One region of the Streptomyces sp. RKAG293 genome, then DNA from elsewhere that is predicted to be linked to it. Evidence: predicted binding sites of a transcription regulator. Region 1 holds the regulator's gene; the other holds the start of a gene.
The links. Region 1 encodes HrcA, which represses chaperone genes, less so after heat shock. Its sites were predicted from a motif close to TTNGCACTCNGNNNNNCNGAGTGCNAA; they were not measured.
Positions count from the first base shown of each region.

Region 2: a site for HrcA is predicted at 10,013-10,039, ahead of groL (chaperonin GroEL). Genes of this name have one in related genera too.

Region 1 is NZ_JAJOZB010000001.1:3,334,868-3,349,089, reverse strand. Features, by position in the region: gene lepA (translation elongation factor 4) at 1-1,627, shown strand, start outside; gene LNW72_RS14890 (AMP-dependent synthetase/ligase) at 1,882-3,768, shown strand; gene hemW (radical SAM family heme chaperone HemW) at 3,850-5,082, shown strand; gene LNW72_RS14880 (DUF3097 domain-containing protein) at 5,138-5,971, opposite strand; gene LNW72_RS14875 (MBL fold metallo-hydrolase) at 6,009-6,734, opposite strand; gene hrcA (heat-inducible transcriptional repressor HrcA) at 6,903-7,919, shown strand; gene dnaJ (molecular chaperone DnaJ) at 7,920-9,053, shown strand; gene LNW72_RS14860 (nitronate monooxygenase) at 9,178-10,242, shown strand; gene LNW72_RS14855 (16S rRNA (uracil(1498)-N(3))-methyltransferase) at 10,239-10,991, shown strand; gene LNW72_RS14850 (hypothetical protein) at 11,132-11,596, shown strand; gene LNW72_RS14845 (S41 family peptidase) at 11,643-14,222, shown strand, end outside.
Region 2 is NZ_JAJOZB010000001.1:4,215,299-4,229,520, forward strand. Features, by position in the region: partial or broken gene LNW72_RS18480 (response regulator transcription factor) at 1-12, shown strand, start outside; gene LNW72_RS41680 (ATP-binding protein) at 1,129-1,908, shown strand; partial or broken gene LNW72_RS18490 (copper homeostasis protein CutC) at 2,416-3,131, opposite strand; partial or broken gene LNW72_RS18495 (hypothetical protein) at 3,272-3,961, shown strand; gene LNW72_RS18500 (Cmx/CmrA family chloramphenicol efflux MFS transporter) at 4,057-5,277, shown strand; gene LNW72_RS18505 (DUF4031 domain-containing protein) at 5,329-5,619, opposite strand; gene LNW72_RS18510 (hypothetical protein) at 5,666-6,010, opposite strand; gene LNW72_RS18515 (MurR/RpiR family transcriptional regulator) at 6,071-7,048, shown strand; gene murQ (N-acetylmuramic acid 6-phosphate etherase) at 7,185-8,126, shown strand; gene groL (chaperonin GroEL) at 8,229-9,857, opposite strand; gene LNW72_RS18530 (cold-shock protein) at 10,198-10,401, opposite strand; gene LNW72_RS18535 (ubiquitin-like small modifier protein 1) at 10,819-11,094, opposite strand; gene thrC (threonine synthase) at 11,091-12,389, opposite strand; SAM riboswitch class I at 12,407-12,548, opposite strand; partial or broken gene LNW72_RS18545 (glucosyl-3-phosphoglycerate synthase) at 12,743-13,722, shown strand; gene LNW72_RS18550 (trehalose-6-phosphate synthase) at 13,823-14,222, shown strand, end outside.

The DNA of each region.
Region 1 (14,222 bases):
CCCGACCCACATCCTGAACATGATCGACACTCCGGGCCACGTGGACTTCACGTACGAGGTCTCGCGGTCGCTCGCCGCCTGCGAGGGCACCGTCCTCCTGGTCGACGCGGCGCAGGGGATCGAGGCCCAGACCCTCGCCAACCTGTACCTGGCGCTGGAGAACGACCTCGCGATCATCCCGGTGCTCAACAAGATCGACCTGCCGGCCGCCCAGCCGGAGAAGTTCGCCGAGGAGCTGGCGCACATCATCGGCTGCGAGCCGTCCGATGTGCTCAAGGTCTCCGCGAAGACCGGCGTCGGCGTGGGCGACCTGCTCAACGAGGTCGTGAAGAAGGTGCCGGCCCCGGTCGGCGCCAACATCTCCGAGGCCCCGGCCCGCGCGATGATCTTCGACTCGGTCTATGACTCCTACCGTGGCGTGGTCACGTACGTGCGGGTCGTGGACGGTGAGCTCAAGAAGCGCGAGCGCATCCAGATGATGTCGACCGGCGCGACCCACGAGCTGCTGGAGATCGGCATCTCCGGTCCGGAGATGACGCCCTCCGACGGCCTCGGGGTCGGTGAGGTCGGCTACATCATCACCGGTGTGAAGGACGTCCGGCAGTCCAGGGTCGGTGACACGATCACGTCGCAGTCCAAGGGCGCCACCGTGGCCCTGGGCGGCTACAAGGATCCCAAGCCGATGGTGTTCTCCGGCCTGTACCCGCTCGACGGCTCGGACTACCCGGAGCTGCGCGAGGCGCTGGACAAGCTCCAGCTCAACGACGCCGCGCTGGTCTACGAGCCGGAGACGTCCGCCGCGCTCGGCTTCGGCTTCCGCGTCGGCTTCCTCGGCCTGCTGCACCTCGACGTGGTCCGCGAGCGGCTGGAGCGCGAGTTCGGCCTGGAGCTGATCGCCACCGCGCCCAACGTGGTCTACCGCGTGGTGATGGAGGACCGCTCCGAGCACATCGTCACCAACCCGAGCGAGTTCCCCGAGGGCAAGATCACCTCGGTGTACGAGCCGATGGTGAAGTCGACGATCCTCGCGCCCAACGAGTTCGTCGGCGCGATCATGGAGCTCTGCCAGTCCCGCCGCGGCTCGCTGCTCGGGATGGACTACCTGTCGGCGGACCGCGTCGAGCTGCGCTACGACCTGCCGATGGCCGAGATCGTCTTCGACTTCTTCGACAACCTCAAGTCCAAGACCCGCGGCTACGCGTCGCTGGACTACGAGCCCAAGGGCGAGCAGACCGCCGACCTCGTCAAGGTCGACATCCTGCTGCACCACGACAAGGTGGACGCGTTCTCCGCCATCCTGCACAAGGACAAGGCGTACGCGTACGGCGTCCGGATGGTCGACAAGCTGCGCAAGCTCATCCCGCGGCAGAACTTCGAGATCCCGATCCAGGCCGCGGTCGGCAGCCGCGTCATCGCCCGTGAGACGGTGCGCGCGATCCGCAAGGACGTGCTCGCCAAGTGCTACGGCGGCGACATCTCCCGTAAGCGCAAGCTGCTGGAGAAGCAGAAGGAAGGCAAGAAGCGGATGAAGATGGTCGGCAGCGTGGAGGTCCCGCAGGAGGCCTTCATCGCGGTGCTGTCCACGGACTCCGACGGCGGCGGCAGCGAGAGCAAGGGCAAGAAGTAGTTCTTCGCGTCACACTCCGCGCCCAGGGCGCCCCACCGGAAACGGAGGGGCGCCCTCCGCGCATCCGGCCCGGTTCGCGGGCACAACCCCCACCTGCGACGCGTCCGAAGGATGTACCTGGCACCTACACGATTGGTTACGGTTGCAACGAGCGGCCCTGAGCCCCTTACGCGCCGGGCGATGGGCCTCTACTCTGATCGCGACGCAGAGGTTACTGGTGAGTTAACAGAGCAGGCGCGGGCCCGGAGGATGTCGTGACAGAGACACAGACGCTGATCGAGACCCGACCGCCATCCGTGGCGACACTCTTCCTCGAACGGGTGGAGTCGACTCCCGACGCGGAGGCATACCGCTACCCCGTGATCGACGCGGCCGGGGGCCCGGACAGCTGGCGTTCACTGACCTGGGGCCAGGCCTCGGGACGGGTGTTCGCCATCGCGGCCGGTCTGATGGACCTCGGGATCCGTCCCGAGGAGCGGGTGGCCATCGCCTCCGCGACCCGGGTCGAGTGGATCCTCGCCGACCTCGGAGTGCTGTGCGCGGGTGCGGCCACGACGACGATCTACCCCAGCACCAACGCCGACGAGACGGCCTTCATCCTCGCCGACTCGGGCAGCCGGGTGCTGATCGCGGAGGACGCCGTACAGGTCGGCAAGGCCCGCGAGCGGCGGGCGGAGCTCCCGGAGCTCGCCCATGTGGTCGTGATCGACGCCACCGGCGTCGAGGGCGCCGACGGTTCCGGTGACGGCTGGGTGCTCTCGCTCGACGAGCTGGAGCGGCGCGGAACGGCGTATCTGGAGAAGCACCCGGAGGCCGTCAAGGACGCCGTCGGTGCCATCACCCGCGACCAGCTCGCGACGCTGATCTACACCTCCGGCACCACCGGCCGCCCCAAGGGCGTCCGGCTGCCGCACGACTGCTGGGCCTACATGGCCCGCGCGATCCAGTCGGTCGGCCTGCTCGACGAGAACGACGTCCAGTACCTGTGGCTGCCGCTGGCGCACGTCTTCGGCAAGGTGCTCACCGCCGGCCACATCACCATCGGCCACGTCACCGCCGTGGACGGCCGGGTCGACAAGATCATCACCAATCTGCCGCTGATCCAGCCGACCTACATGGCGGCCGTGCCCAGGATCTTCGAGAAGGTCTACAACGGCGTGGCGGCCAAGGCCCGCGCGGGCGGCGGCGCCAAGTACAAGATCTTCAAGTGGGCCTCGGAAGTGGCCCGCGAGTACGCCAAGGTCACCCAGAACAACCTGCGCCTCACCGGCAAGGCCAGCGCCCCCTTCGGGCTGTCCACGAAGCACGCCGTGGCCGACAAGCTCGTCTACGCCAAGATCCGCGAGGCGTTCGGCGGCAACCTGCGGGCCTGCGTCTCCGGCTCCGCCGCGCTGGCGCCCGAGATCGGCTACTTCTTCTCCGGCGTCGGCATCCACATCCTGGAGGGCTACGGGCTCACCGAGTCCAGCGCCGCCAGCTTCGTCAACCCCGGTGAGTCGTACCGCACCGGCACCGTCGGCAAGCCGCTGCCCGGCCTCGAGGTCCGGATCGCCGAGGACGGCGAGATCATGCTGCGCGGCCCCGGCATCATGCAGGGCTACCACGGGCTGCCGGAGAAGACCGCCGAGGTCCTCGAGCCCGACGGCTGGTTCCACACCGGTGACATCGGCGAGCTGTCCGCGGACGGCTTCCTGACGATCACCGACCGCAAGAAGGACATCATCAAGAACTCGAACGGCAAGTACATCGCGCCCGCCGCGGTGGAAGGCCAGTTCAAGGCGGTCTGTCCGTTCGTCAGCAACGTCCTGGTGATCGGCGCGGACCGCAACTTCTGCACCGCGCTGCTCGCCCTGGACGAGCCGACGATCCTCGGCTGGGCCACCGAGAACGGGCTCGAAGGACGGAGCTACGCCGAGGTCGTCGCCTCCCCGCAGGCCCGCGAGATGATGGAGGGCTATGTGGCGCGGGTCAACGAGGACCTGCAGCGCTGGCAGCAGATCAAGCAGTTCCGGCTGCTGCCCCGCGACCTCGACGTCGAGCACGGCGACCTGACCCCGAGCCTCAAGCTCAAGCGGCCGGTCGTCGAGCGCGAGTTCCAGTCGCTGATCGACGACATGTACGCGGGATCGCGCGAGGCCTGAGACCAGGCCGGGTGAGCCCGGCGGCGGTCCGTCCCCGAGCGGGTGGGACGAGCGCCGCCGCCGGGGGCGGACAATGGGGTCATGCCTTCCGTACTGCCTGATGGTGAGCCGATGCCCGAGGACGGGGCGCTGCCCGCGAGCGCGCTCGCAGGGGCGGGCGCCCGGCCGCTGGGGTTCTATCTGCACGTCCCGTACTGCGCCACGCGCTGCGGCTACTGCGACTTCAACACCTACACCGCGAGCGAGCTGCGTGGCTCCGGCGGGGTCCTCGCCTCACGGGAGAACTACGCGGACTACCTGATCGACGAGGTCCGGCTCGCCCGCAAGGTGCTCGGCGACGACCCGCGCCAGGTCGAGACCGTCTTCGTCGGCGGCGGCACCCCGACGCTGCTCCCGGCCGCCGACCTGGTCCGGATGCTGGCCGCGATCCGCGCCGAGTTCGGCTTCGCGCCGGGCGCGGAGATCTCCACGGAGGCCAACCCCGAGTCCGTCGACCCGGCCTACCTCGCGGAGCTGCGGGCGGGCGGCTTCAACCGGATCTCGTTCGGCATGCAGAGCGCCAAGCAGCACGTCCTGAAGATCCTGGACCGCAAACACACCCCGGGCCGGCCGGAGGCCTGCGTCGCGGAGGCGCGCGCCGCCGGCTTCGAACACGTCAACCTGGACCTGATCTACGGCACGCCGGGCGAGTCGGACGACGACTGGCGGGCCTCGCTGGACGCGGCGATCGGCGCCGGACCCGACCACGTCTCCGCGTACGCCCTGATCGTCGAGGAGGGCACCCAGCTGGCGCGGCGGATCCGCCGCGGCGAGGTGCCGATGACCGACGACGACGTGCACGCCGACCGGTACCTGATCGCCGACGAGCGGTTCGCCGCGGCCGGATTCGACTGGTACGAGGTGTCGAACTGGGCGACGACCGAAGCGGGGCGCTGCCGGCACAACGAGCTGTACTGGACCGGCGCGGACTGGTGGGGCGCGGGCCCCGGCGCGCACAGTCACGTCGGCGGCGTGCGGTGGTGGAACGTCAAGCACCCGGGCGCGTACGCGCAGGCGCTGTCCGAGGGGCGCAGCCCCGGCGCGGGACGGGAGCTGCTGGCGGACGAGGACCGGCGCGTCGAGCGGATCCTGCTGGAGCTGCGGCTGGCGGCGGGGTGCCCGCTGGGGTTGCTGGCGCCGGCGGGGGCGGCGGCCGCGGCGCGAGCGGTGACGGATGGGCTGCTCCAGCCGGAGCCTTTTGCGGCCGGGCGGGCCGTTCTCACGCTGCGCGGACGGTTGCTGGCCGATGCGGTGGTGCGGGACCTGGTCGACTGAGCGGGTGGGGGCCGTGGCGCAAGGGCTGGATGGGGTGCTGCGTGGGCAGGCCGGCTCAGGGGGCCGTGACGAAGTCGATCAGTTCTTCCACGCGGCCCAGCAGTGCCGGTTCCACGTCCTTGTACGTGTGGACCGAGGCCAGGATCCGCTGCCAGGCCTCGCCGGTGGTCTCCCGCCAGCCCAGCGCCTCGCAGACGCCGGTCTTCCAGTCCTGGCCGCGCGGTACGGAGGGCCAGGCGGGGATGCCGACGGAGGACGGCTTCACGGCCTCCCAGACGTCGATGTAGGGGTGGCCGACGACGAGGACGTCGGCGACGCCGGAGACCTGGCTCGCGAGCCGGGACTCCTTCGATCCCGGCACCAGGTGGTCGACGAGGACGCCGAGCCGTGCGTCCGGGCCGGGGGAGAACGCGGCGACGATCGCCGGCAGGTCGTCGATGCCCTCCAGGTACTCGACGACGATGCCCTCGACGCGCAGGTCGTGGCCCCAGACCCGCTCGACCAGCTCCGCGTCGTGCCGGCCCTCCACGTAGATCCGTCCGGCCCGCGCCACCCGGGCGCGGGCGCCCTGGACCGCGATCGAGCCCGACGCGGACAGCAGCGGCCCGCGCTGCGCGCCGGGGCCGCCGGTGCGGGGGCGGACGAGGGTGACGGGTTCGCCGTCGAGCAGGAAGCCGCGCGGCTCCATGGGGAAGACCCGGTGCTTGCCGAAGCGGTCCTCCAGCGTCACGGTCAACCCCTCCGCCGTCTTCTCGCAGCGGACCACCGCCCCGCAGAAGCCCGTCGAGACCTCCTCCACCACCAGATCCGGCTCCGCCGCCACCTCGGGCGCGGGCACGCTCTTCTTCCAGGGCGGGGTGAGGTCGGGACCGTACTCTCTGCTGCGCATGGGCGGATCGTATCCAGGACAGCGTCCTGGGCGGGGGCTACGACGCGGTGAACCGGGCCGTCAGGGCGTCGCGTTGGGCGCGGACGAAGCGGGCGTCCACGGCGGCGCCGTGGCCGGGGACGTAGACAGCGGTCTCGCCGCCAACCGCGAGCAGCCGGTCGAGGGTGGCGGGCCAGGCGGCGGGGACGGCGTCGGGGCCCGCCTGCGGTTCGCCGGACTCCTCGACGAGGTCGCCGCAGAACACGACGGCGGGCGTTCCGGGCACGTACACGGCCAGGTCGTGGGTGGTGTGGCCCGTGCCGGGGTGGAAGAGCAGGGCGGTGCGGCCGCCGCCGAGGTCGAGTTCGTACCCGTCGTCGACGAGCCGGTCCGGGCGCACCAGGACGTCCGCCGCCTCGGCCGCGGGCCCGGGGCCGACGCCGTGCGTGACCGCGTCCTCGCGGAGCGCGTCGCGGCCGCGCTCCAGGCAGCCGTCGAGTGCCCGGTGCCCGTACACCCGCACCCCGGAGAAGGCGGCGGCGCCGAAGACATGGTCGAAGTGGGCGTGGGTGAGAGCGATGTGCGTCACAGGGCGACCGGTCAGTTCCCGCACCTGCAGCCGTAGTCGAGCGCCCTCGGCGAGGGTGGAGCCGGTGTCGATGAGCAGTACGCCCTCGTCACCCACGACCAGGCCGATCGTGACGTCGAGGAAGGGAAGACGGCGGCGGGCGACGCCGGGAGCCAGGTGCTCCCAGCCGTCGGCGCCGGACTCTGCGGTATCCACCCTGTGACGCTATCGCCGGGGAACCCTGCCCGCGCGCTACCGTTGCGACCCTTGCCGGGGCCTTGCTACTCCGCCGTACACTGACTGCGGGGGATGTTGGCACTCGTATCGGATGAGTGCCAGGCCACGGCAGTGCTGGTGCGGGATCTACGGCTGGAGGTGTGCGCGATGCTCAGCGAACGCAGACTCGAAGTACTGCGCGCCATCGTCCAGGACTATGTGGGCACCGAGGAGCCGGTCGGCTCCAAGGCGCTCACCGAGCGCCATGGCCTGGGCGTCTCGCCGGCCACGGTGCGCAACGACATGGCGGCGCTGGAGGACGAGGGCTACATCCACCAGCCCCACACCAGCGCGGGCCGGATCCCGACGGACAAGGGCTACCGGCTGTTCGTCGACAAACTGGCCGGGGTGAAGCCGCTCACGTCCGCCGAGCGGCGCGCGATCCAGAACTTCCTGGACGGCGCGGTGGACCTCGACGACGTGGTGGGCCGCACCGTACGGCTGCTCGCGCAGCTCACCCGGCAGGTCGCCGTCGTCCAGTACCCGTCGCTCACCCGCTCCTCGGTGCGGCACGTCGAGCTCCTGGCGCTGGCCCCGGCCCGGATCATGCTGGTCCTCATCACCGACACCGGACGGGTCGAGCAGCGGCTCATCGACTGCCCGGCGCCGATGAGCGACACGCTGCTCGCCGATGTCCGGGCCCGGCTGAACGCCCGGGTGGTGGGCCGCCGGTTCGCGGACGTCCCGCCGCTGGTGGCGGATCTGCCGGACGGCTTCGAGTACGACGACCGGCCGTCGGTGTCGATCCTGCTGGCGACGCTGCTGGAGACGCTCGTCGAGGAGACCGAGGAGCGCATCATGCTCGGCGGCGCGGCGAACCTGACCCGCTTCAACCACGACTTCCCGCTGACGATCCGGCCGGTCATGGAGGCCCTTGAGGAGCAGATGGTGCTCCTCAAGCTCCTCGGTGAGGCCAACGACTCGGGCATGACCGTGCGGATCGGGCATGAGAATTTTCACGAGGGCTTGAATTCCACATCCGTTGTGGCGGTCGGCTACGGTTCGGGCGACGAGGCAGTCGCCAAACTCGGTGTGGTCGGACCGACCCGCATGGACTACCCCGGAACGATGGGAGCGGTACGCGCAGTGGCACGTTACGTCGGACAGATCCTGGCGGAGTCGTAGGTGGCCACGGACTATTACGCGGTCCTTGGCGTGCGCCGTGACGCCGGACAGGACGAGATCAAGAAGGCCTTCCGCCGCCTCGCGCGCGAGCTGCATCCGGATGTGAATCCGGATCCGAAGACCCAGGAGCGCTTCAAGGAGATCAACGCCGCGTACGAGGTGCTCTCGGACCCGGCGAAGAAGCAGGTCTACGACCTGGGCGGCGACCCTCTGTCGTCCTCCGGCGGCGGTGGCGCGGGCGGCTTCGGAGCCGGTTTCGGCAACTTCAGCGACATCATGGACGCCTTCTTCGGGCAGTCCCAGCAGCGCGGGCCGCGGTCGCGGACCCGGCGCGGCCAGGACGCCATGATCCGGCTGGAGATCGAGCTGGACGAGGCGGCCTTCGGCACCACCAAGGACCTCCAGGTCGACACGGCGGTGACGTGCGGCACCTGCTCAGGCGAGGGCGCTGCGCCCGGCACGGCGGCGCAGACCTGCGACATGTGCCGTGGCCGCGGTGAGGTCTCGCAGGTCACCCGGTCCTTCCTGGGCCAGGTCATGACCTCGCGGCCGTGCCCGCAGTGCCAGGGCTTCGGCACCGTGGTGCCGACGCCGTGCCCGGAGTGCGCGGGCGACGGCCGGGTCAGGTCCCGTCGCACGCTCACGGTCAAGATCCCGGCGGGCGTCGACAACGGCACCCGCATCCAGCTGGCGGGCGAGGGCGAGGTCGGCCCCGGCGGCGGCCCCGCCGGTGACCTGTACGTGGAGATCCGGGAGCTTCCGCACCCGACCTTCCAGCGGCGCGGCGACGATCTGCACTGCACGGTCACGATCCCGATGACGGCGGCGTCCCTGGGCACGAAGTGCCCGCTGGAGACGCTCGACGGCATGGAGGAGATCGACGTCCGGCCCGGTACCCAGTCCGGCCAGTCGATCCCGCTGCACCAGCGCGGGGTGACCCATCTGCGGGGCGGCGGCCGTGGTGACCTGATCGTGCACGTCGAGGTCATCACGCCCAACAAGCTCGACGCCGCGCAGGAGGACCTGCTGCGGCAGCTGGCCAAGTTGCGCGGCGAGGAGCGGCCCACCGGTCACTTCCAGCCCGGCCAGCAGGGGCTGTTCTCCCGGTTGAAGGACGCTTTCAACGGCCGCTGAGGCCGCCGGCGGCGTCCAGCGGGGCGCCGGTTCCGGCTCCGACCGTCCCCCAGCCTTCGGCCGGGGTGCCGCCCTTGGGCGGGCCCGACCTGTTCGGGCCCGCCCGGCGTGAAACGATGGGCGTATGTCCGCGTTGACCGATCTCTCGTCGTTCTCGGCGTTCCCGATCATCCAGGCGCCGATGGCCGGCGGCGGGTCCACCCCGCGGCTCGCCGCGGCCGTGAGTGACGCCGGCGGCCTGGGTTTCCTCGCCGCCGGGTACAAGACGCCGGAAGCGATGTACGAGGAGATCCGGCAGCTGCGCGGCCTGACGTCGAACCCCTTCGGCGTGAATCTCTTCACTCCGCAGCCCGACACCGCCGACCGGTCCGCCGTCGAGGTCTACGCCGAGCAGCTCGCGGGCGAGGCCGCCTGGTACTCCACCCCGCTCGGCGACCCCGAATCGGGGCAGGACGACGCGTACGACGCCAAGGTCGCGATCCTGCTGGACAATCCGGTCCCCGTCGTCAGCTTCACGTTCGGCTGCCCTGACCGGCCGGTCTTCGACGCGTTCGCGAAGGCCGGGACGTACACCGTGGTCACGGTCACCACACCCGGTGAGGCGCTCGCCGCCCAGTGGGCGGGCGCCGACGCGGTGTGCGTGCAGGGGACGGAGGCGGGCGGCCACCAGGGCACCCACCGGGACGATCCGGAGCTGGACCACGCGGGGTTCGGGCTGCTGTCGCTCGTTCCGCAGGTCCGTGACGCCGTCCAGCTGCCGATCATCGCGACGGGCGGGCTGATGCGCGGCAACCAGATCGCGGCCGTCCTGGCGGTGGGCGCGGACGCCGCGCAGCTGGGCACCGCCTTCCTCGTCTCTCCCGAGTCCGGGGCCAACGCGCTGCACAAGCGGGCCGTCACCGACCCGGTCTACGCCCGCACCGAGTTCACCCGGGCGTTCTCCGGGCGGCCGGCGCGCGGGCTGGTCAATCGCTTCATGCGCGAGCACGGGCCGTACGCGCCCGCCGGGTATCCGCAGATCCACCATCTGACCGCGGGCATCCGCAAGGCCGCGGCGGCGGCCGGTGATCCGCAGGCGATGGCGCTGTGGGCGGGGCAGGGACACCGGCTGGCCCGCGACCTGCCGGCGGGCGAACTCGTCGCCGTGCTCATGGAAGAACTCAACGCAGCACGGAAGGCCTTGGGATGACCGCGCCGGTATTCATCGTCGAACCCGAGCAGTTGCGGGACGGGTCGCGGAGCGGCGGACTGCTGGTGCTGTCCGGTGCCGAGGGGCGGCACGCGGTGTCCGTGCGGCGGCTCGCGGTCGGCGAGGAGATCGTCCTGACGGACGGCGAGGGCGCCGGAGCGTACGGCGTGGTCGCGTCCGTCGAGGGCAAGGACCGGCTGGAGGTCGCCGTCTCGGAGCTGCGCACCGAACCGGCGCCGGCGCCGCGGATCACCGTCGTCCAGGCGCTGCCGAAGGGCGACCGCGGCGAGCTGGCCGTCGAGACGATGACGGAGACCGGGGTCGACGCGATCGTGCCGTGGGCGGCGTCCCGGTGCATCACGCAGTGGCGCGGCGAGCGGGGTGCCAAGGCGCTCGCGAAGTGGCGTTCCACGGCGCGGGAGGCCGCGAAGCAGTCGCGGCGGCTGCGGTTCCCCGAGGTCACGGAGCCGATGACGACCCGGCAGCTGGCGGGTCTGCTCGGCGGGGCGGCGTTCGCCGCCGTCCTGCACGAGGAGGGCTCCGCGCCGCTGGCCGATGCCGCGCTGCCGTCCGAGGGCGACATCGTGCTCGTCGTCGGCCCGGAGGGCGGGGTCTCGCCCGACGAGCTCGCCGCCTTCGCCGCCGCCGGGGCCAAGCCGTACCGGCTGGGCGCGACGGTGCTGCGGACCTCGACCGCCGGGGTCGCCGCGACCGCGCTGCTCCTCGGGCGCACCGGCCGCTGGTCCTGAGCGGTTCCGGCCGACGGGGTCGAAGACCGCTCGAAGAACGCCGAGGATCGCCGGCTGTGTGGCGAAATCCCGGTCCCGTAAGGGGCGTTCTACGTCGTGTGGGCGATGTGCGCGGGGCGGGACGGCGGGACCCTGCCGGTATGAAGCGTTTACAGCAGTGGGGAGTGGCCGGAGGCCTCGCACTGGCCGCGTTCGGCGGAGTGGTGGCGTGCGATCCGGCGAGTGGGATGACCGCCTCGGCGGTGTCGATCACCACGGACCAGCTGGGCACCCGGGCGTTGCAGGACCACGGGATCAAGGTGCAGTGGATGTCGTGCCACGCCTCGGTGGACGGCGCCACGACCGCCTCCGGCACGGCGAGCCCCCGGGCGTCCGGTGTACCGGTCAAGGGCGTCGCGTCCGTGGACTGTCAGGGTGAGACCACCGACAAGCAGAAGATCACCGTCACCGGCCGGGTGACGGAGCAACTCGACGGCCGCTGTGTACGCGGCCGGCTGACCGCGCAGGTCGGCAAGCGTACGGTCTTCGACGTGAACGGACTGGGCGACTGCTCGGCGACGTCGGGGCCGTCCGGCAAAACCTCCGCCGCATCCGCCAGAAGCTGAAGACAAAGCGCTCGTTCGCGTCCTCGATCATGGTTAATGTGGCGGAGTGACACAGCCTTCGTACCTCCGGTATCCGCATGTAAACGGTGAGTTGGTCGCTTTTGTCGCCGAGGACGACGTCTGGGTGGCGCCGCTCGACGGCGGGCGCGCCTGGCGCGTCAGCGCCGACAACATGCCGGTCGGCCATCCGCGCATCTCGCCGGACGGAACGACGGTCGCCTGGACCTCCACCCGCGACGGCGCGCCAGAGGTGCACGTGGCCCCCGTCGACGGCGGCCCGTCGCGGCGGCTGACGCACTGGGGCAGCGTGAAGACCTCGGTGCGCGGCTGGACGCCGGACGGCGAGGTCGTCGCGATCAGCACGCAGGGCCAGCCCTCGCTGCGCCGCACCTGGGCGCGGGCGGTGCCGCTGGACGGCGGGCCCGCGCGCACGCTGCCGTACGGGCCGGTCGGCGATCTGGCGTACGGGCCCGACGGCGCGGTGCTGCTGCTGTCGGCGACGATGGGCCGCGAGGCCGCGGCCTGGAAGCGCTACCGGGGCGGCACGGCGGGCAAGTTGTGGATCGACCTGACGGGCGGCGGCGACTTCGAGCGGCTGCACGCGGACCTCGACGGCAACCTCGAATCCCCGCTGTGGGTGGGCGAGCGAAGCGAGATGGGGGCACCCCCGGCCGAAGGTTGGGGGCGCATTGCGTTCCTCTCCGACCACGAAGGCACCGGCGCGCTCTACTCCAGCCTCCCGGACGGCTCGGACCTGCGCCGGCACACCCCCCTCGACGGCTTCTACGCCCGGCAGGCCGCGACCGACGGCACCCGCGTCGTGTACAGCTCCGCCGGTGAACTCCACCTGCTCGACGACCTGGAGTCGGCCACGCCGCGCCCGGTCGAGGTCCGCCTCGGCGGCCAGCGCACCGACCTCCAGCCGCACCCGGTCCGCGCCTCGCACCACCTCGGGGACGCCCGCCCGGACCACACCGGGCGCGGCAGCGCCGTCGAGGTCCGCGGCACCACCCACTGGGTCACCCACCGGGGCGGCCCGGCGCGCGCGCTCGCCGCGGAGCCGGGGGTCAGGACGCGGCTGCCGCGCACCTTCGGCGGCGAGGGCGACCAGCAGGTCGTCTGGGTCACCGACGCCGAGGGCGAGGACGCCCTCGAACTCTCCCCCGCGGCCGGTCTGGCACCCGGCGCCACCCCCCGCCGGCTGGCGGCCGGCCGCCTCGGCCGCGTCCTGGAACTCGAAGTGTCGCCGGACGGGCACCGGATCGCCGTCGCCTCGCACGACGGCCGGGTGCTGCTCGTCGAGACGCAGACCGGCGAGGTGCGGGAGGTCGCGGCCAGCGACGCGGGCGATGTGACCGGGCTGGCGTTCTCGCCGGACTCGGCCTGGCTCGCCTGGTCGCACCCGGGCCCCGACCCGCTGCGGCAGCTCAGGATCGCCGCGACGTCGGACCTGTCCGTCGCCGACGCGACCCCGCTGCGCTTCAACGACTACGCGCCCGCGTTCACCCCGGACGGAAAGCATCTCGCGTTCCTGTCCGAGCGGGCCTTCGACCCGGTCTACGACGCCCATGTCTTCGACCTGTCCTTCCCCAACGCCTGCCGCCCGCACCTGATCACGCTGGCCGCCACCACCCCGTCGCCCTTCGGTCCGCAGCGGCACGGCCGCCCGGTCGAGGAGCCGGACGAGGAGGGCAAGGACGACAAGTCCGAGGGCGATAAGGACGCCGAGAGCGCCGACGGCGAGGACCGCCCCCGCGTCCCGGCCACCCGCGTCGACTTCGAGGGCATCGCCGACCGCATCGTCGCGTTCCCCGTCGAAGCCGGCCGGTACACCTCGCTGACGGCCGCCAAGAACGGCCTGCTCTGGCTGCGCCACCCGCTGCTCGGCACCCTCGGCACCGCCCTGGCCACGCCCGAGGCGCAGCCGCCCGGCAGCGTCCTGGAGCGCTACGACCTCAAGCAGCTGCGCGTCGAGGAACTCGCGGACGACGCCGAGGACTTCGCCGTCACCGGTGACGGCACCAAGGTGCTGCTGGCCGCGAACGGCCGGCTGCGCGTCGTACCCGCCGACAGCAAGTCGTCGGACGACGACGACTCGGACGCGAACATCACCGTCGACCTGTCGCGGATCCGGGTGACCGTACGGCCGCAGGACGAGTGGCGGCAGATGTACGCCGAGGCGCACCGGATGATGCGCGACAACTTCTGGCGCGCCGACATGAGCGGTGTCGACTGGAACGCGGTCGGCGAGCGCTACAAGCCCGTCCTGGAGCGCGCCGCCACCCACGACGACCTCATGGACCTGATGTGGGAGGTGCAGGGGGAACTCGGGACCTCGCACGCCTACGTCACCCCGCCCGGCGGCCACCGGGACGCGCTGACCCGCCAGGGGCTGCTCGGCGCGGACATCGCCCGCGCGGAGGACGGCCGCTGGCAGTTCGTCCGCGTGCTGCCCGGCGAGTCCTCCGACCCGCAGGCCCGCTCCCCGCTCGCCGCACCCGGGGTCGCGGTGCGCGCCGACGACAGCCTGCTGGCGGTCGACGGACACGCCGTCGACCCGGTCGCCGGGCCCGGCCCGCTGCTGACCGGTGCGGCGGGCAAGCCCGTCGAACTGACCGTGGCCCCG
Region 2 (14,222 bases), 880 kb from region 1:
GATGGCCCGTGAACCCCGGCCGGCCCGCGGCAAGGTCCCGTTCCGCAGAAGCCTGCTCGGCCGGCTGCTGTTCTCCTTCGTCCTGGTCGCGACCTGTTCGGTCGCCGCCACCACCTGGCTGGCCGTCCAGACGACCTCCGGTTCCATCCAGCAGGAGCAGAGCCGCTATCTCGCCAACGACGCCCTGATCTACGGCAAGCTCGCCGAGTACGCGGCCACCCACGCGAACTGGGACGGCGTCGCACCCACCGTCCGGCAGCTGGCCGCCACCACCCAGCGCCGTATCGCCGTCACCACCCAGGACCGGCGGCCGGTCGCCGACTCCGCCCCGCCCGGCTCCCTGCTCCCGCAGACCCAGTCGGCGGCCCTCGACCCGCTGCACGTCGACGCCACCATGGTCCCCGGCGCCACCGCGGGCGACATCGACCCGCGCGCCGTCGGCCCGTTCCGGCTGTTCCCCGGGGAGCGCAACCACCTGCACGACCTCGCCCGGCGCAGCGTGTCCTGCCTCGCCGACTACATGATCGCCGGCGAGATCGCCGACGGCCCCAGCGGCCGTCCGCACATCAAGGTCGTCGGCGGCGACCCCACCGACGTGCTGGACGAGTCCTGCGGCGGCAGAAGGCTCGCCGCCCCCACCGCCACCGAGAGCTCCGCCCTCGCCGACCTCAACTCCCGTCTCAAGAAGTGCCTCACCACCGAGAACCTGCCGCTCCTCGAACTGAACCCCGACCTCACCTGGGGCAGGGGCGCCGCAGCCGCCCAGGGGCCCAGCCCCGTCCCGACGCCCAGCCCCGTCCAGTCGGCCCGGGCCGTCCAGCCGCCCCGGGCCGTTCCCACCCCCGCCGTCCGCGACCCCAAGGGCGGCGGCATCACCGAACGCAAGACCGCCGACTGCGTCGACACCGCGCGCCGCGACCAGCTCCGCGAGTTCGTCGCCCCCGCCGCGTACCTCTTCGTCACGGACCCGAGCGGCGCCACCACCCCGGCTTCGCCCTCTCCCGCTCCAACACCCTGCGGGTCGCGGGCGTCGCGGGCCTCGTCCTCGCCCTCGCCGCCGCCGTCACCCTCCTGCTCGCCGCCCGCCTCATCCGCCCGCTGCGCGCCCTCACCGACGCCGCCCAGCGCATGCGGGACGGCGATGACTCGGCGCGCGTCACCGTCGCCACCGGCGACGAGATCGGCCGGCTCTCCGCCGCCTTCAACGACATGTCCCAGGAACGCCAGCGCCTCGCGGAACAGCGCAAGGCCATGGTCAGCGACGTCGCCCACGAACTGCGCACCCCGGTCAGCAACATCCGCGGCTGGCTCGAAGCGGTGGAGGACGGCATCGCGGAACCCGACGACGCCCTCAACTCCTCGCTCCTCGAAGAAGCGCTCCAGCTCCAGCACATCATCGACGACCTCCAGGACCTGGCCGCCGCCGACGCCGGGACGCTCCGCGTCCACCCCGAAGCGGTGCGCCTCGGCGACATCCTGGAACAGGTCGCCGCCGCCCACCGCGCCCGCGCCGCCTCGGCCGGCGTCGCCCTCACCGTCACCCCCGGCGACCTCGGCCTCCAGGCCGACCCGGTACGCCTCCGCCAGGCGGTCGGCAACCTCGTCTCGAACGCCATCCGCCACACCCCGCCGGGCGGCAGCGTCTCCCTGCGCGGCTACGCCGACGACGACCGCATCGTGATCGACATCACCGACACCGGCACCGGCATCGCCCCCGACGACCTCCCCCACGTCTTCGACCGCTTCTGGCGCGCCGAGAAATCCCGCAACCGCCAGACGGGAGGCAGCGGCCTCGGCCTGGCCATCGTCCGCCAACTGGCCGAATCCCACGGCGGCACCGCGACGGTCGCCTCCGCCGGCCGCGACCAAGGCTCAACGTTCAGCCTCCGGCTGGGCGGCGGGGTCTGAGCCCCGGCGTCCCACCGTGCCGTTCCGCCTGCGGCGAGCCGCGCCGCCTCCGACGGGGGTGCGAGTACGTCGCCCCCACCGCACCGTTGCGCCTGCGGCGGGCTTTCCCCCTCCCTCCCGCCCTTTGCCTCCTACCGGCGGGGTACGGACTCCCGGGCACCCGCGGGCCGTTGCGCCTGCGGCGGGCATTCCCCGCCCACCCGCCCCTTCCCCCGCTGGGGCGACGAGCCCCGCAGGGTGCAGGACGACCCGCAGTGTGTGGGACCAGTCGCAAGGTGCAGGACCACCCACAAGGTTCGGGCCCACCCGCAGGGCGGCGTTGCGGCCGTCGGATGGACCATCCCGCCCGCCACCAACTCGGCGATCTGGAACGCGAGGTGCCCGGGGCCGGAGGGGTGGGGGTTCGAAATGCTGCCGAGCTATTTGTGGGCCGCCAGGCCCTAAATAGTCGATTTCGAACCGCCGCCCCGCAGGCCCCGGGCACCGGAACCACGAACCAACCCCCGCCTAACCCACCGGCACCGGCGCATCCAGCAACGCCCGCCACTCCCTCATCGCACCCACGTCCACAGGGGAAGCCCAGCCCGCAGGGCGAACCGCCCCGCCGACGTGGAACGCGTCGATCCCCGCCGCCCGCAGCGCCGGCAAATGCTCCCTGTTCAACCCGCCCCCACCAGAATCCGCGGCTCGTACCCCGGTTCCGGCGCCGGCTCCGCCGACGTCCGTGCCGCCTCGGCGACCAGCACCGCGAGGCCGTCGTCGACGCCCTTGGCCGAACCGGCCGTCAGGTAGGTGTCCAGCCCCGGCAGTCCCGCCAGCTGCAACCGCACCGCGTCGCGGTCCGCCGCGCGGTCGATGGCGCGGTGGAACGTCCACCGGCAGCCGTCGATGACGTCGGCGATCGCGTAGACCGCCTCGAGGTCGGCCCCGCCGCGCCCGTCGAGGAAGCCGAGGACGAACTCGTCCGCACCCTCACGGCGCAGCCCCTCGGCCGCCGCGCAGAGCGCGTCGATGTCGCCGGCGCCGAAGCCGTCGGAGAGCCGCAGCATGACGCGCAGCGGGATGTGCACGGCGGCGCGGATGGCGGCGAAGGTCTCGCGGGACGGGGTGAGGCCGTCCGCAGCCATGTCGGTGACCAGCTCGAGGCGGTCGGCACCGCCGGTCTGGGCCGCTACGGCGTCGTCGACGCCGAGGGCGATCACCTCGAAAATTGGTCTAGACATATGACCAAGAGTGCCACAATCGCCACCCCCGCGCGAGCCCTCAGGCGCACAATAGCCACCATGGCTGTCACCCCCGCGACGAAGCACCCGCAGCATGCCGCATTGCTCACCCAATGGTGTGACCTGCTGCGCCGCACCCGGGTCGCCCCGATTTCGGACACTCCCGCCCCGCACCTGCCCATGCCCCCGCACCCGCACCCGCACCCGCACCCGATGCCGCCTACGGCGAGGACCTTCTCGGCCGGTGGAGCGAGGAGCAGCGGTGGTATCACACCACGGATCACCTGGTCGCCGTTCTCGACCACATCGCCGAGCTGGCCGCGTACGCCGACGACCCGGACTCCGTACTGCTCGCCGCCTGGTTCCACGACGCCGTCTACCGCCCGGACCGCTCCGAGAACGAGGAGCGCAGCGCCCGGCTGGCCGAGCGGGCGCTGGCCGAGGCCGGGGTCGGCGCCGCGCGCATCGCCGAGGTGGTCCGGCTGGTGCTGCTCACCACCAGCCACGACCCGGCGCCCGACGACCGCAACGGCGAGGTCCTGTGTGACGCGGATCTCGCGGTCCTGGCCGGTGAGCCGGCCGCGTACGCCGCCTACGCGGCCGCCGTCCGCCAGGAGTACGGCTTCGTGCCGGACGACGACTTCCGGTCCGGCCGCGCCGCCGTGCTGCGCCAGCTGCTGGATCTGCCCCGGCTCTTCCGCACCCCGGTCGGCCACGAGCGCTGGGAGCACATCGCCCGCCGCAACCTCGGCACCGAGCTGGAACTGCTCCTCGCGACGGGTCCCACGACGGGTCCCGCGACCGGCCGCACCACCGATCCCGCCACCTGACCCGGCCCGGGCGTGTCCGGGAATACGCGGGAATACGCAGGTCACCCGAGGCGCTGGTAACTGTTATGCCCTCCGCCGACGCCAGCCGCTCCCGCATGCCCGTAGCCGTCTACGTCCTCGGCCTCAGTGTCTTCGCGCTCGGCACCTCGGAATTCATGCTCTCGGGCCTGCTGCCGCCGATCGCCGACGACCTCGGCGTCAGCATCCCGCAGGCCGGACTGCTCATCTCGGCGTTCGCGATCGGCATGGTCGTCGGGGCGCCGCTGCTCGCCGTGGCCACGCTCCGGCTGCCGCGCCGCACCACCCTGATCGCGCTGATCACGCTCTTCGGCCTCGGGCAGGTCGCGGGGGCCGTGGCGCCGAACTACGCGCTGCTGTTCGCCTCCCGGGTGATCAGCGCGCTCGCCTGCGCCGGCTTCTGGGCGGTCGGCGCGGCCGTCGCGATCTCGATGGTCCCGATGAACGCGCGGGCCCGCGCGATGGCCGTGATGATCGGCGGACTGAGCATCGCGAACGTGCTGGGCGTCCCCGCCGGCGCCTTCCTCGGCGACCAGTTCGGCTGGCGCTCCGCGTTCTGGGCGGTGGCCCTGATGTCGGCGGTGGCGCTCGTCGGCGTGATCGCGCTCATCCCCCGCATACCGATCCCGGACGTCCGCCCCCGGCTCCGCGAGGAGCTGCGGATCTACCGCGACGGCAACGTCTGGCTGGCCGTCGCCATCACGGCCCTCTCGGCGGGTGGTGTGTTCTGCGCCTTCAGCTATCTCGCGCCGCTGCTCACGGACGTCGCCGGGCTGCCTGAGGGCTCGGTGCCCGCGATCCTCGGCCTCTTCGGGGTCGGCGCGCTGATCGGCACCGCGATCGGCGGCCGTTTCGCGGACGCCCACCTGTTCGGCGTAATGATCGGCGGCATCACCGCGTCCACGGTCTTCCTGGGCGTCATGGCGCTCACCGCGCAGAACCAGATCGCCGTGATCGTGCTCTCGTTCCTGCTGGGCCTCTCGGCGTTCTTCACCGCGCCCGCGCTCAACGCCCGCATCTTCAACGTGGCGGGCGCCGCCCCCACCCTCGCCGGCGCCACCACCACGTCCGCCTTCAACCTGGGCAACACCGGCGGGCCCTGGCTCGGCGGCCTCGTCATCAGCGGCGGTTTCGGCTTCGCGGCCACCGCCTGGGCGGGCGCCGCGATGGCCGCGGTCGCCATCGGCCTCGTGCTCGTCTCGTCGCGCCGGCACGGCGCGAGCCGCGTCATCGCGAGCCACCCGGTGCCCGGGGTCCCGGCACCCGCCGAGGTCACCGGCGCGACGCACGCGGGCTGACCTCGACCCCCGCAGGCCGGCCTCGACGCACTCAGGCCGGCCTCGACGCACTCAGGCCGACGCGGCCGACGCGTCACCCGTCGGCGGGGCCTTGCGGCGGCGCAGCCCCGCGCCGATGAGCCGCCGCACGATCTCCTTGCTGCCGACCTCCACCGCGCCCAGCTCGACGGCCGAGGCGTAGCGCGCGGCCGGAACGTCGTAGTGGTCCCGTTCGAACGCCCGCGGCGGGCAGCCGAGGCGCGCCGCGAACGCGTGCAGCTCGTCGTAGGAGACGTCGCTGACCAGGTGCGACCACATACGGCCGTGCCCCGGCCAGGTCGGCGGGTCGATGTAGAGCGTCATGAGAGCGCCGCCCTCAAGGGCTGCGCCCACGTTCGCGGTGCCATCGTCAGCTCAGCCCGCCGACCGGGGCGACGACCGCTCCGGCGGTCTCGCAGACCCAGTGCGGGTCGGGCCCGAGCTCCGGTTCGACGGCGAGCCCGTGCGGCTCCTCGCACAGCGGGCACAGCGGCCAGCGTCCGAAGCGCGCCAGCAGCGCGTCCTGGACGTCCTGGGCGACCAGCCCGGCGACGAACTCGGTGCCCTCGGGCCACTGCTCGACCCACCAGCGCCGCTGCGCGACGGCGTTCTCGACCAGGGAGACGACGTCCGGCCCTGCGACGTCCCGGGCGGCGAGGTCGGCGAGGATGAGCGCCCGCGCGCCGTGCAGGGCCTCTTCCAGATCACGATCCATCCGTCCATTCTGCCTCCTGTCCCCTTGACGCCCCCACCGCCTGAAAATATCTTTCAAGGTGTGACCTACAGCGTGAAGGAAACTTTCCCCCAGCGCGCACGGCCATCGCGTGACGCGTCCGCCGCCCCCGCCGCGTCCACCGTGCCCGCCAAGAGCCCCGACCCCGGGACGCTGGCGGCCACGGTCCGTACGGTCGGGCCGTCGATGACCCGCTCGATGCAGCGGGTCGCCGAGGCCGTGGCCAACGACCCCGCCGCCTGCGCGCACCTCACCGTGACCGCGCTGGCGCAGCGCACCGGCACCAGCGAGGCCACCGTCGTCCGCACCGCGCGGATGCTCGGCTATCCCGGCTACCGGGATCTGCGGCTGGCGCTGGCCGCGCTCGCCGCGCAGCAGGCGGCGGGCGTGCCGCCCGCCGTGACCGCGGACATCGCCGTGGACGATCCGCTGACCGAGGTGGTCGCGAAGCTGGCGCGCGAGGAGCAGCAGACGCTCGCCGACACGGCCGCACAGCTCGACGTGGCACAGCTGGAGGCGGCCGTCGGGGCCCTCGCCGCGGCGCGCCGTATCGAGGTGTTCGGGATCGGCGCGTCCAGCCTGGTGGGCCAGGACCTGGTCCAGAAGCTGCTGCGGATCGGGCTGATCGCGCACGCGCACGGCGACACGCACCTGGCCATCACCAACGCGGTCCAGCTGCGGGCCGGCGATGTGGCGATCGCGATCACCCACTCGGGCAACACCCATGACGTCATCGAGCCGCTGCGGGTGGCCTTCGACCGGGGTGCGACGACGGTGGCGATCACCGGCCGCCCGGACGGCGCGGTCACCCAGTACGCCGACCACGTGCTGACCACGTCCACCTCGCGGGAGAGCGAGCTGCGGCCGGCCGCGATGTCCAGCAGGACCAGCCAGCTTCTCGTGGTGGACTTCCTGTTCATAGGCGTCATGCAACGCACCTACGAGACCGCCGCGCCCGCCCTGTCCGCCTCGTACGAGGCGCTGGCCCACCGGCACAGTCCGCGCGCCTCCCGCTCCTGACCGGAGCCCCGCCACCTCCCCATCCAGCACCAGCCCCCTATCCACACAGGCATCCGCACACAGGACGCAGCATCAGGCCGTGGCGCGCTGACGTGGCGCCAGGGCTCACCGCTTCACGTAAGGACGTACGAGCCGCATGTCCCCCTCCACCGACTCCGACTACACCGAGCTGCGCCGGGAGCTGGAGACCCTCACCACCGAGGCGTTCCGGCCCGAGCTCTCCGAGATCGACCGGCTGTCCACCCTGGAGATCGCCCGGACGATGAACGCCGAGGACGCCACCGTCCCGGCCGCGGTCGCCGCACAGCTGCCGGCCATCGCCGCGGCCATCGACGACATCGCCGAGCGGATGGCGCGCGGCGGGCGGCTGCTCTACGCCGGGGCGGGCACCGCCGGCCGGCTCGGGGTGCTCGACGCCAGCGAGTGCCCGCCGACGTTCAACACCGAGCCGGGGCAGGTCGCCGGCCTGATCGCGGGCGGCCCGGCCGCGATGGTCACCGCGGTGGAGGGCGCCGAGGACAGCAGGGCGCTGGCCGCCGCCGACCTGGACGCGCTGGCGCTGGGCCCGGACGACACCGTCGTGGGCGTCTCGGCGTCCGGCCGCACCCCGTACGCCATCGGCGCCGTCGAGCACGCCCGCTCGCTGGGGGCGCTCACCGTCGGGCTGTCCTGCAACGCGCACTCGGCGCTCGCGGCGGCCGCCGAGCACGGCATCGAGGTCGTCGTCGGCCCCGAGCTGCTCACCGGCTCGACCCGGCTGAAGTCCGGCACGGCGCAGAAGCTCGTGCTGAACATGCTCTCGACGATCACGATGATCCGGCTCGGCAAGACGTACGGGAACCTGATGGTCGACGTCCGGGCGTCGAACGAGAAGCTGCGGGCGCGGTCGCGCCGGATCGTCGCCCTGGCGACGGGGGCGCCGGACGCCACGATCGAGGCGGCGCTGGCCGCGGCGGACGGCGAGGTCAAGCACGCCATCCTGGCGATCCTCGCCGATGTGGACGCGGCCACGGCGGCCCGGCTGCTCGCGAAGAGCAACGGCCATCTGCGCGCCGCCCTGGAGTCGGCCGGCGCCTAGGGAGTGTCCCACCACGGAAACGCCCGAGGGCGGCATCCCCAACTGGGGATGCCGCCCTCGGTCTTACTACGGGTACCGCTGACCGGAGTTCTGACCGGAAGGTCAGAAGTCCATGTCGCCACCGGGCATGCCGCCACCGGCGCCGGCGCCGGCTCCGGCCTTCTCGGGCTTGTCGGCGATGACGGCTTCCGTGGTGAGGAAGAGCGCGGCGATGGAGGCCGCGTTCTGCAGCGCGGAGCGCGTGACCTTGGCGGGGTCGATGATGCCTTCGGCGATCATGTCGACGTACTCGCCGGTCGCGGCGTTCAGGCCGTGACCGATGGGCAGGTTGCGGACCTTCTCCACAACGACGCCACCTTCGAGGCCACCGTTGACGGCGATCTGCTTCAGCGGGGCCTCGAGGGCCAGCTTCACGATCGCGGCGCCGGTCGCCTCGTCACCTTCGAGCTCGAGCTTCTCGAACGCGACGGCGGCCTGGATGAGAGCGACGCCACCACCGGCGACGATGCCCTCTTCGACGGCGGCCTTCGCGTTGCGAACGGCGTCCTCGATACGGTGCTTGCGCTCCTTGAGCTCAACCTCCGTCGCGGCGCCGGCCTTGATGACGGCCACGCCGCCCGCGAGCTTCGCCAGGCGCTCCTGGAGCTTCTCGCGGTCGTAGTCCGAGTCCGAGTTCTCGATCTCGGCACGGATCTGGTTGACGCGACCGGCAACCTGGTCGGCCTCGCCGGATCCGTCCACGATCGTGGTCTCGTCCTTGGTGATGACGACCTTGCGGGCACGGCCGAGCAGGTCGAGACCGGCGTTCTCCAGCTTGAGGCCGACCTCCTCGGAGATGACGGTGCCACCGGTGAGGATGGCGATGTCGCCGAGCATGGCCTTGCGGCGGTCACCGAAGCCCGGAGCCTTGACGGCGACGGACTTGAAGGTGCCACGGATCTTGTTGACGACGAGGGTGGAGAGCGCCTCGCCCTCGACGTCCTCGGCGATGATCAGCAGCGGCTTGCCGGACTGCATGACCTTCTCGAGGAGCGGGAGCAGGTCCTTCACGGACCCGATCTTCGAGTTGACGATCAGGATGTACGGGTCGTCGAGGGACGACTCCATACGCTCCAGGTCGGTCGCGAAGTAGGCGGAGATGAAGCCCTTGTCGAAGCGCATGCCCTCGGTGAGCTCAAGCTCGAGCCCGAAGGTCTGCGACTCCTCGACGGTGATGACGCCTTCCTTGCCGACCTTGTCCATCGCCTCGGCGATGAGCTCGCCGATCTGGGTGTCGGCGGCGGAGATGGAGGCCGTCGAAGCGATCTGCTCCTTGGTCTCCACGTCCTTGGCCTGCTCGAGCAGCTGGGCGGAGACGGCCTCGACGGCCTTCTCGATGCCGCGCTTGAGGGCCATCGGGTTGGCGCCCGCGGCTACGTTGCGGAGGCCTTCCTTGACGAGGGCCTGGGCGAGAACGGTCGCGGTCGTCGTGCCGTCACCGGCGACGTCGTCGGTCTTCTTCGCGACTTCCTTGACCAGCTCGGCGCCGATCTTCTCGTACGGGTCCTCGAGCTCGATCTCCTTGGCGATGGAAACACCATCGTTGGTGATCGTGGGGGCGCCCCACTTCTTCTCGAGGACGACGTTGCGGCCCTTCGGGCCGAGGGTGACCTTGACGGCGTCGGCGAGCTGGTTCATCCCGCGCTCGAGGCCGCGCCGAGCTTCCTCGTTGAACGCGATGATCTTGGCCATAGAAGTGGTCCTCCCGGACAGGGGTGGATTTCAGTGGACCGCGTGGCGCCCGCGACGGACGGCCTGCCGATCACCGGGCTCTTCCCGGCGCTCGATCGGGCCTCGCCGACCCGGTCCTTCTGTCACTCTCACTGTCAGAGTGCTAACGCCAATGATTAGCACTCGCCCTAGTCGAGTGCAAGCGACTGTGGATAACTCGGGGTCCCGGAGGGGCGCCGCGCGCCTCCCCCGGAGCAGGCCGCGGCCCGGCCGCGGGCGGACGCACGAAGGGCCCGCGCCCCTGTCGGGACACGGACCCTTCGGCGTGAGTGCGTAGCGCCGTCGGCGACGCTCCGGAGCTTCAGCCGGCCAGGCGGACCATGTCTGCCTGCGGCCCCTTCTGACCTTGCGAGATCTCGAACTCGACCCGCTGGCCTTCCTCGAGGGTGCGGTAGCCGTCCATCTGGATCGCGCTGTAGTGGACGAAAACATCCGCACCACCGTCGACCGCGATGAAGCCGTAGCCCTTCTCCGCGTTGAACCACTTGACGGTGCCCTGAGCCATCCCTAACTCCCCTATTGCTGGCCCTATCGCGAATCCGCACTTCGCGGACCCGGGTCAGACCTCACCCCCGCCAAGGTCGGGGGCGTGCGCCGGAACGCGTCGACCGCGGCCGAATGTATCCGTACGGATGCCCTCTGCAACAGGTCAATCCGACGAGAATTCCAGGCACGACTGATCGGAAATACGGGGAGGAACAATAAGGATCCGGGGCAACTCGGACCGGACATACTTCGCCTACACGACAATCATCTCGCGAATTTGGCGATAAATCGTCGAGCCGCGTCAGGGGCCGGGCGGGAGTCCACCGCAACTGTACCTCGATTCAACTACCGCCCCCACCCAGATGCCCCGCCCACCACAGGTGGACGGGGCATGAGGCGGTGCATGAGTTCACGCGGGGCTGGGTAGGGACGGAGGTCAGCCTCCGGCTACCGCCGGAATGATCGAGACATTCGCGCCGTCCGGAACCGAGGTCTGCAGACCTTCGGAAAAGCGCACGTCGTCGTCATTCACATAGACGTTCACAAAGCGACGCAGCTTGCCCGTGTCGTCGAGAACGCGCGCCGAAATACCCGTGTGGTTCTTCTCCAGCGACTCAAGGATCTCGGAGAGCGTCGAACCCTCGGCCGGGACTTCCGACTGGCCGCCGGTATAGGTGCGGAGAATGGTCGGAATACGAACAGAAGCACTCATGCGAGGCCAGCCTCTCGGAACGCGGCAAGGGTCGGGCGGATGACGGCGGTCGGGCCGGTGGTCGGAGCGACCGCGTCGAGGGTCTTCAGGCCGTCACCGGTGTTGAGGACGACGGTCTCCAGGGCCGGGTCGAGCTGACCGGTCTCGATGAGCTTCTGCAGCACACCGACCGTCACCCCGCCCGCGGTCTCGGCGAAGATCCCCTCGGTCCTGGCCAGCAGCTTGATCGCGGCCACACACTGCTCGTCGGTGACGTCCTCGACCGCTCCGCCGGTGCGGCGGGCGATGTCGAGCACGTACGGGCCGTCGGCCGGGTTGCCGATCGCCAGCGACTTGGCGATGGTGTCCGGCTTCACCGGGCGCACCACATCGAGGCCGGCCTTGAAGGCCGCGGAGACCGGGGAGCAGCCCTCGGCCTGCGCACCGTAGATCTTGTAGGGCTTCTCCTCGACCAGCCCGAGCTTGATCAGCTCCTGCAGGCCCTTGTCGATCTTCGTGAGCTGCGATCCGGACGCGATGGGGATGACGATCTGGTCCGGCAGCCGCCAGCCGAGCTGCTCGCAGATCTCGTACGCCAGGGTCTTGGAGCCCTCGCCGTAGTACGGACGCAGATTGACGTTGACGAAGCCCCAGTCCTCGCCGATCGGGTCGCCGATCAGTTCGGAGCAGAACCGGTTCACATCGTCGTAGTTGCCCTCGATGCCGACCAGCTCGCCGCCGTACACCGCGGCCATGACGACCTTGCCGGCCTCCAGGTCGTGCGGGATGAACACACAGGAGCGGAACCCGGCACGGGCGGCGGCGGCGCCGACGGCACCCGCCAGGTTGCCCGTGGAGGAGCAGGAGAGCGTCGTGAGGCCGAAGGTGCGGGCGGCCTCCAGGGCGATGGCGACGACGCGGTCCTTGAAGGAGTGCGTCGGGTTGCCGGAGTCGTCCTTGACGTACAGGCCGCCGGTGACGCCCAGCTCGCGGGCCAGGTTGTCGGCCTTGACGAGCTTGGTCCAGCCCGGGTTCAGATTGGGCTTGTCGACCACGTCCGCCGGAACGGGCAGCAGCGGCGCGTAGCGCCAGATGTTCGCCGGGCCGGACTCGATCTGCTTGCGCAGCGCTTCCGGGTCACCGGTGGGGAGGTCGTAGGCCACTTCGAGCGGCCCGAAACACTCCTGGCACGCGAAGACCGGACCGAGCGGAACGCGTTCTCCGCACTCGCGGCAGGAGAGCGCTACGGCGGGTCCGAAAGCGGGTCCGGTGTCCGGGGTGGCTTCAGTGGTGTTGTCGATGGTCTGCACAGCCATGACGGCGAGGCCCTTTCTCCTCATCTTCCCCGCGGCGACGATCGCCACGAGACGGAATTGGCACCTTCCCCACCTGGCCTCGCGTCGTCGACGACGAGATGTGGCGGGAGGGTTGCCGGGACTTCTGCGGGCCGTTCCCTCAGTCCCTCTGGATGAGCGCTGTGGCACCGGGCTCTCACCCGGGCATTTGTTTTCCGTGGTGACCCCCGGCATGCGGTGGTCACTCGCGTTGTTCAAGACTGTAACCGACGAGCCGGACACTTGAGATAGTCGTCCGAACCGCGAGATGGGTCACGCGGGTCCCCACACGGGGTGGATTCCGCCCCCGACACACACATCAGGGAGTCAGGCACGTGCTGCAAGAGGTGGAGCGCTGGCTCGATCGACGGTCCTGGTCCGCCGCCGACCGGCCCCTCGACCGGCTGCTCGCGGCCAAGCGTTCCGCGGGCGACCGGGGCACGGTGAGCGTGGTGCTGCCCGCCCTCGACGAGGAGGCCACGGTCGGTGCGATCGTCCGCACCATCCGCGACGAGCTCATGAGCGGTCCCGTGCCCCTGGTGGACGAGCTGATCGTGCTCGATTCAGGCTCCACGGACCGTACGGCGGAGGTCTCGGCGCGCGCCGGAGCCCGGGTCGTGCACCGCGACGAGATACTCCCCGACCTGCCCGCGGTGCCCGGCAAGGGCGAGGTGCTGTGGCGGTCACTGCTGGTGACGAGCGGCGAGATCGTCTGCTTCATCGACGCCGACCTGCGCGACTTCGACGCCCGCTTCGTCTACGGAATCATCGGCCCCTCCTGACCGAGCCCGGCGTCCAGCTGGTCAAGGCGATGTACGACCGCCCGCTGGAGACCGGCGACACGATCGTGCCGGCCGGCGGCGGCCGCGTCACCGAGCTTGTCGCCCGCCCCCTGCTCAACCTCCACTGGCCCCTCCTCGCGGGCTTCGTCCAGCCCCTCGGCGGCGAGTACGCGGCCCGCCGCTCCCTGCTGGAGAGGCTGCCCTTCCCGGTCGGCTACGGCGTCGAGCTCGGCATGCTCATCGACGCCCTGAACACCGTCGGCCTCGACGCGCTGGCCCAGGTGGACGTCGGTGTCCGCCACCACCGCCACCAGGACGGCCAGGCCCTCGGCCGCATGGCCGCGACGATCTACCGCACCGCCCAGGTCCGCCTCGCCCGCGGCCAGCTCGTCCGCCCGGTCCTCACCCAGTTCGACCGGGGCCCGGACGGCGGCTTCGCCCCCCGCACCCACCAGGTGGCGGCCGAGGAACGCCCCCCGATGATCACCATCCCCGAATACACGACCCACCGCGAGGCACGCCGCACGGGCTGAACCGCCGATGCCCCCTCCCGGAGGGCCCGGCCCCGCATCCACCCCCGCGGCGAAGCCGCCACCACGTTTGCGTCGCAGGACACGTGGCTAGGCTGGCGGCATGGTCGCTCACCGCGCAGCCCCGATCCTCGTCGCCTCCAACCGCGGGCCCGTCTCGTACACCCTCGGAGAGAACGGCACGCTGACCGCCAAGCGCGGCGGCGGCGGGCTGGTCTCCGGCCTCAGCGCGATCGGCCCCGACGCCGGCGCCGTCTGGGTGTGCGCCGCCATGAGCGAGGGCGACCGCGAAGCGGTCCGCCGCGGCGAGGGCGACGCGCAGACGCGCATGCTCGGCATCGAGCCGGACGTCTTCGCCGCCGCCTACAACTCCATCGCCAACTCCGTGCTGTGGTTCGTCCACCACCTGCTCTTCCAGACCCACCTGGAACCCCTCTTCGACGAGGACTTCCGGCAGGACTGGGCCTCCTACGAGACGTACAACGCCGCCTTCGCGGACGCGC